One region of the Acidihalobacter yilgarnensis genome, then DNA from elsewhere that is predicted to be linked to it. Evidence: predicted binding sites of a transcription regulator. Region 1 holds the regulator's gene; the other holds the start of a gene.

Region 1 (3,413 bases):
CAGGTAGCGCTGGTCAGCACTGACAGCTATAGAATTGGGGCGCAGGCGCAGTTGAGCACATTGGGACAACTGCTCGGTGTGCCGGTCTATCAGGCGGATGATGCCGAGGCGCTGACAAAAATCATTGCCGGGCAGACCGATAAGCGATTGATCCTAGTCGATACGCCGGGCATCGCGCCTAGGGACGCGCGACTGACGGTGGAGCTGCAGGCGCTTGCCTCAATTCCTGATATTCGTCTGTATCTGGTTGTCGCCGCGAATGCCGCGCGCGACGTATTGGGCGAGACGGTTCGCCGCTTCGGACGCGTACCGCTGAGTGGCGCGATACTCAGTAAATTCGATGAGGCCGAGGCTCTGGGTGCGTCGCTTTCGGCGCTTATCCGTGCGGGCCTGCCCTTGAGTTATCTGGGCACCGGACAGCGAGTGGCCGAAGACCTCGAGCCAGCTCGCGTGCAGCGTATCGTCAGTCAGGCATTGGCATTGGTCAAACGTCGTGAACGGGAACCGCTGCCTACTGGCGGGCGATGCAAACACAAGGGAAGCGATCGATATGCTTACGTCGGGTGACACTGTGGACCAAGCTGACGGGCTTAGGCGTGTGCGCGAACTGCGCCCGGTCAGGGTCATGGCGGTGGCCAGTGGCAAGGGCGGTGTCGGTAAGACCAACGTATCGGTCAATCTCGCGGTGGCGCTGGCTGGACGGGGCCGCGAAGTCATGCTCATGGACGCCGACCTTGGCCTAGCCAATGTGGACGTCATGCTGGGTCTGCAGCCGCGTGTGAATCTCTCTCATGTGATGAGTGGCGAGTGCACGCTCGATGAAATACTCGTCAGCGGGCCCCGCGGCATTCATGTGGTACCGGCCGCATCCGGGATTTCGCATATGGCCGATCTATCTCAAATCGAACATGCCGGATTGATCCGCGCCTTCAGCGAACTGAGTCTGCCACTGGATGTACTCATCGTGGATACGCCTGCCGGTATTTCGGCAGATGTGATCAGTTACACGCGGGCCGCCCAGGAGGTGATCGTGGTGGTTTGTGACGAACCAGCTTCGATGACGGATGCCTATGCGCTCATCAAGGTGCTCAGTCGGGAGCACCAGATCGGACGCTTCCACGTGCTGGCCAATCGCGTACGCGATGAGCAAGAAGGGAGCGCGCTTTATCGCAAGATGGCCGCGGTTTGCGGCCGTTTTCTCGATGTCACACTGCATTATCTAGGCGCAGTGCCGGAAGATCCTTTGCTACGCCAGGCAGTTCAGCGTCAAGGGGCGGTGGTTGAGCTCTACCCCGGCGGCCCGGCCGGTCGGGCATTCAAGAATTTGGCGGCAAAGGCCGATAACCTCCCCAGACTGACGGGTTCGCGCGGGCATCTGGAATTTTTCGTCGAACGATTGGTGCATGGGCCCGCCCCGGCGGACGTGCAGTGGGCCGACTGAATATGTACCCCGCGCGCGAGGCCGCTGATGTTGACCGCCTGGTGGCCGAGCATGCCCCGATGGTCAAACGGATTGCCTATCACCTGATCCACCGACTGCCGCCGAATGTGCAGCTCGACGATCTGGTGCAAACCGGGATCGTCGGTTTGATTGAGGCCGCTAAGCATTACAATGCCGGCCAGGGCGCGAGCTTCGAGACCTATGCGGGCATACGCGTGCGAGGGGCGATGCTCGATGAGGTGCGCCGCAATGATTGGGCGCCACGCTCGGTGCACCGCAAGGCGCGGGAAATTTCGGCCGCGCTGCGTGTTGTGGAGAACCGACTCGGACGAGCGGCACGAGCGATCGAGGTTGCCGCTGAGATGGAAGTGTCATTGGAGGAGTATCACCGTTTGCTACGTGACGCGACGGGCTATCAGGTCTTCAGCTTCGAGGAATCCTTCGGAGACGGCGATGGAGATGACGAGCGTGAGGGCGGACGAATCGGTGAAACGCGGGTGTCTGGGCCGCTGGACCATCTTTCCAACGATGACTTCAGGCAGGCGTTGGCAAGGACCATCAGTGCGCTACCCGAACGCGAGGCGCTGGTGTTGTCATTGTATTATGACGAGGAACTTAACCTGCGCGAGATCGGGGAAGTGCTGGGCGTGTCGGAATCGAGGGTGTCTCAGATCCACAGTCAGGCGCTGATACGGTTGCGTGCAAGGATGGTCGACTGGCGCACCTGAGGTGCCGCCGGGGTTAGGCAGATTGAATCTCAAGGAGTGTGTTTCGTGGATAAGAACATGCAGATTCTCATCGTGGACGACTTTTCCACGATGCGGCGCATCATCAAAAACCTGCTGCGAGAGCTAGGTTTCAATAATACGGCCGAGGCCGATGACGGTAGTACGGCCTTGCCATTATTGCAGTCGGGCAAGTTCGATTTCCTGGTAACGGACTGGAACATGCCGATCATGCCGGGTATCGAATTGCTCAAAGCGGTGCGTGCGGACCCCAAGCTGGCCAAGTTACCTGTTCTGATGGTGACGGCTGAGGCTAGGCGGGACCAGATCGTCGAAGCGGCACAGGCCGGCGTGAATGGTTATGTGGTCAAACCCTTTTCCGCAGAGACGCTCAAGGAAAAGATCGACAAAATTTTCGAGCGAATCGAAGGTTAAGGCGGATACGGGAGAGACGCGGGCGTGGATAAAAATGAGGACGGCAAGCAGGGCGTACCCACGGGGGACGATCGGTTGGTACTGGCGCGTCTGTTGGTGTCGGCACTGGAGGCGGGGGATGAAGGGCCCGTCAGCGATCTGTTGTCATCTCTCGGCGCACAGCAGGACCGGAGCCTTTTCAATGAGTTGGGTCGGCTGACGCGTGATCTGCATGAGGCGTTGAATAGCTTCAGACTGGATTCCCGCGTGGCTGAAATCACGCATGAGGAAATCCCCAACGCTAAAGAAAGGCTCAATTATGTCGTTACGCTGACGGAGCAGGCCGCGCATCGGACGCTAAACGCCATCGAAGACAGCATGCCGCGGTTGACCACATTGAGTCATCGTGCGGAATCTCTTTCGGAGGGGTGGGCGAAATTCAAACGCCGTGAATTGAGCGTGGAGGAATTTCGTGAGCTGGGAGGGTCCCTGGACGCCTTTCTGACGGAAGTTAAGGAGGAGGTTTCGACGGTTTCTTCGCAGCTTTCCGACGTGATGTTGGCGCAGGATTTTCAGGATCTTACCGGGCAGGTGATCCGCCGGGTGATCGAGCTGGTGCAGGAGGTCGAAGAAGGGCTGGTCGGTATCGTCAAGGTGGCGAGCGAGCGTCTGGTGAAGTTGGACGGCAAGCGACCTGCGGAAACCGTTCCGGAAGACGCCAGCAGCGGCAAGGGTTTCGGTCCTGCCGTCCCAGGCGTGGACAAGGCGGGTATCGTGAGCGGGCAGGATGAAGTTGATGACTTGCTCTCTAGCCTGGGTTTCTGAGTCGTGCT
Region 2 (3,413 bases), 1.5 Mb from region 1:
CTAAAGTCTTTGTCGTTGGCGATCGGTTCGATAATAGAGGTAATTGGCGGAAAAAATCTTGATAGATAATCCCGGGCGGTCGCTAGAGTGCCCGGGATTATCCGTCTTGCACATGCTTATTTGTTTCCGCGCAGAAAGCGATAAGCGAACTCGATCGCAAAGCGCAAGACATATTGGGTCTTGCGAGAGAATACGATGCCGAGCAGGCCGAAGATGCCGCCACCTTTCTTCTCGGTACCTTCCATGGCCTTGAGTGCGCCATCGAGCGCGGGTAGTGCACCGGCAATTTGAGGTTGATAGCGCTGCGCCAGGACGGTACCTTGTTCCAACCAACGCTTGAGTTCGTCGTCGGCGGGCATATGGGGTTCGAGCGTGCTCAGCAGCATGTTCATTTTGCGCAGTAGGCCCGTCCGATTGACCGTGCCGAGCATGACCATCAAATCGGGGATCATCTGATCAAGACCGGCCTCTCGGGCGCCTTCGAGCATCAAGCGGACGCGTGCGGCCAGTGATTCGCTATCGCCCTTGACTAGGCTGTGGGCCTGTACGCCGACCTCGATCCATTCGATGGCGCCGCTGGTGATCTTGGCGGCGATGGTAGAAAAGTCGATGGACTTGAGTGCTTCGGGCGCCAGTTCGGCGAGCGCCCCGACCACGGGCCCGATTTGCGCGCTGAGCCGTTCGGCATGTCCCAGCAGCCATTCGACGCGGTCGCCGAGACTTTCGTCGTCTCCCTGAGCCAAGCGCTTGGCACGCAGGGCGATGTGCCACCATTGATCGGCGAGGTCTTCAAGCTTGGCGAGTTGCCCGGGGATATCGAGCTCGCCGAGCTGGTCACCGGCGATACGCAGTCCTTCCCGCGCACTATCGGCCCAATACGACAGGGAGGCATTGAATCCGGCGATGCGCTCGCCCAGGCGGTCTGCATCAATGCCGTCCGTAACGCCGCCCAGTTGGGTCAGGATGGGCGGTAGCAGCTTGAGTAGGCCACTATCGTGCAGGCTGCCGATCAGTGCCAGCAGCTCCGGCGCCGCTTCGATCACGTGTGATGCCTGTAGCGTCTGAACGCTCGCGTGGACCTTCTCGTGCAGTGTCTGCACGGAATCCACCTCGATCAGGCGCATGATCTCGCCCAGCGTCTGGACCAGTGCTTCCATCTCGGGGCCGATGCGATCGGCGATGGCATCCACATCAATGCCGTCACGTAGATCCTCCAGCACGGTCTGAGACATTTTGAGTAGATCGGTGACCTGATTGGCGGTTTCCCCGATCTTGCCCAGGCCAGACAGTTGTTCAGCGGTGAGTTCGACTCCGGTTGTAGCGTCTTGCAGTGTTCTTGCAGCGTTGGACATGTTGCGTGGCCTCGCTTGTGTAGTAGTTCATCCGACGGGATGGGTCGGGCGTCATGTCGCCTAACGACTTGCCGTGGCGGCAGGTTATTTTGCCATTTTTTGTCGTGCAGGTGAGGCGGAGAGGGTTCTGTAGGGCATCCCCGACATCGCTTCGACAGTGTTTAATTATGCGCGTTCCCGCCATTGGGTGTTAAAGGTCTTGGGTCGGCGGCCGATATTCTGATCGTCCGGAATCGGAGTTGATGACACATGTATGCCCGTATACGAGCGGCCCTGACGGCTGTGATTTCGTTGGCGTCCTTGGGCGTACACGCGGCTCCGCTGTTGGCCTTCGCGGCCCCGATGAGCGATGTGCGCTGGGACTTACGGAGCGGGCCGTTCGAATGTCGCCTTGAACAATCGATACCCGATTTCGGCCGAGTGAGTCTGATTCAGCGAGCCGACGGCCATCTGTCTTTCGTGGTCAGTGTACGCAGGGGCCTTTATCAAGGGCAGTCGATGCGCCTGCGCGTGCAGGCGGCGCCCTGGCAGCCTGGGCAAGAGGTAGCGCGCAGTACCCTGGCCAGCGACAGCGTCTCGGGTGGCAACCTTGTGAGCTTTGGCGAGTCGCCGGCGCGCGCGGTGATGTTGGCGTTGCGTCGAGGGCATTTCGCGGCCCTCGATTACACGATTGACGATCAGGCGCAGATACACGCCGAGGTGTCGTCCTTACGATTCGCGGCCGCCATGAGGCGCCTGCAGAAGTGCACGGCAAGTCTCAAGCCCGCGCGCTTCGCGGACTATGAAAAAACGATGATTCATTTTGCCAGCGGCAGCTCGCAGCTTAATGCCAAGGTTAAGGCGCGTTTGAGACGCTTGGCCGAATATCTGCATATATTCGGCGGTAGTGTCCGTATTATTCGGGCCACCGGCAATACGGACAATGTTGGTACGGCCTATGCCAATTACGGTTTGGGTTTGCGCCGAGCTGAAACCGTATCCGGATATCTCAAGGCCCAAGGTGTTACGCAATCCATCCGGATCGCCTCCCAGGGCGAATACAGCCCTGTCGCGACCAACCGCACAGCACAGGGGCGTGCGCGCAATCGCCGGGTCTCGGTGCTGCTTATCCGATGAGCCAACGCTAAGTTATAATCGCCTTTTCCCCTTCGTCGAAGATGGGGATGCGTACTCAAGCGGAGCAAAGCAACATGGCTGATGTGAACAAGATCGTGCTCGCCTATTCAGGCGGCCTCGACACCTCTGTGATTCTCAAGTGGCTGCAGGAAACCTATGGCTGCGAGGTGGTGACCTTCACTGCAGATCTTGGGCAGGGCGAGGAGGTCGAGCCGGCGCGTGTCAAGGCGCAGCAGCTGGGTGTGAAGGAGATATACATCGAGGATCTGCGCGAGGAATTCGTGCGCGACTTCGTGTTTCCGATGTTCCGCGCCAATGCGATCTACGAGGGTGAGTACCTGCTGGGCACCTCGATTGCGCGTCCGTTGATCGCCAAGCGCTTGGTCGAGATCGCCAATCAGACTGGCGCTGACGCGGTGTCCCATGGCGCGACCGGCAAGGGCAACGATCAGGTGCGTTTCGAACTGGGCGCTTATGCCCTGAAGCCGGGCATCCAGGTGATCGCGCCTTGGCGCGAGTGGGATTTGACCTCGCGCGAGCGTCTGCTGGCCTATGCCGAGCAGCATGGCATCCCTATCGAGCGCCATGGCCACAAGTCGCCGTACTCGATGGACGCCAATTTGCTGCATATCTCTTACGAAGGCGGCATTCTGGAGGATACCTGGGCCGAAGCCGAGGAATCGATGTGGCGCTGGAGTGTGGCGCCTGAGCAGGCGCCGGATACCCCCGCCTATATTGAACTCACCTTTGCCCGAGGCGATGTGGTTGCCATTGATGGGGAGGCGATGAGTCCGGCCACGGTGCTGACGACACTCAACAAGATCGGTGGCGCCAACGGTATCGGCCGGCTTGATATCGTCGAAAACCGTTACGTGGGCATGAAGTCGCGCGGCTGCTACGAAACACCCGGTGGCACAATTCTGCTCAAGGCGCACCGCGCAATCG

What was found. The regulator FliA, encoded in region 1, starts transcription of late flagellar genes. The targets are predictions, from matches to a motif close to GCTAAAGTTNNNNNNNNNNCNGCCGATA.
Region 2: BI364_RS03915 (MotY family protein) is a predicted target of FliA. The motif match lies at 1,542-1,569, and genes of this name have one in related genera.

What each region holds. Positions count from the first base shown of each region.
Region 1 covers NZ_CP017415.1:2,346,522-2,349,934, reverse strand. The annotation lists gene flhF (flagellar biosynthesis protein FlhF) at 1-567, shown strand, start outside; gene BI364_RS11255 (MinD/ParA family protein) at 551-1,441, shown strand; gene BI364_RS11250 (RNA polymerase sigma factor FliA) at 1,444-2,169, shown strand; gene BI364_RS11245 (chemotaxis response regulator CheY) at 2,227-2,601, shown strand; gene BI364_RS11240 (protein phosphatase CheZ) at 2,626-3,405, shown strand.
Region 2 covers NZ_CP017415.1:816,874-820,286, forward strand. The annotation lists gene BI364_RS03910 (hypothetical protein) at 117-1,352, opposite strand; gene BI364_RS03915 (MotY family protein) at 1,602-2,468, shown strand; gene BI364_RS03920 (argininosuccinate synthase) at 2,543-3,413, shown strand, end outside.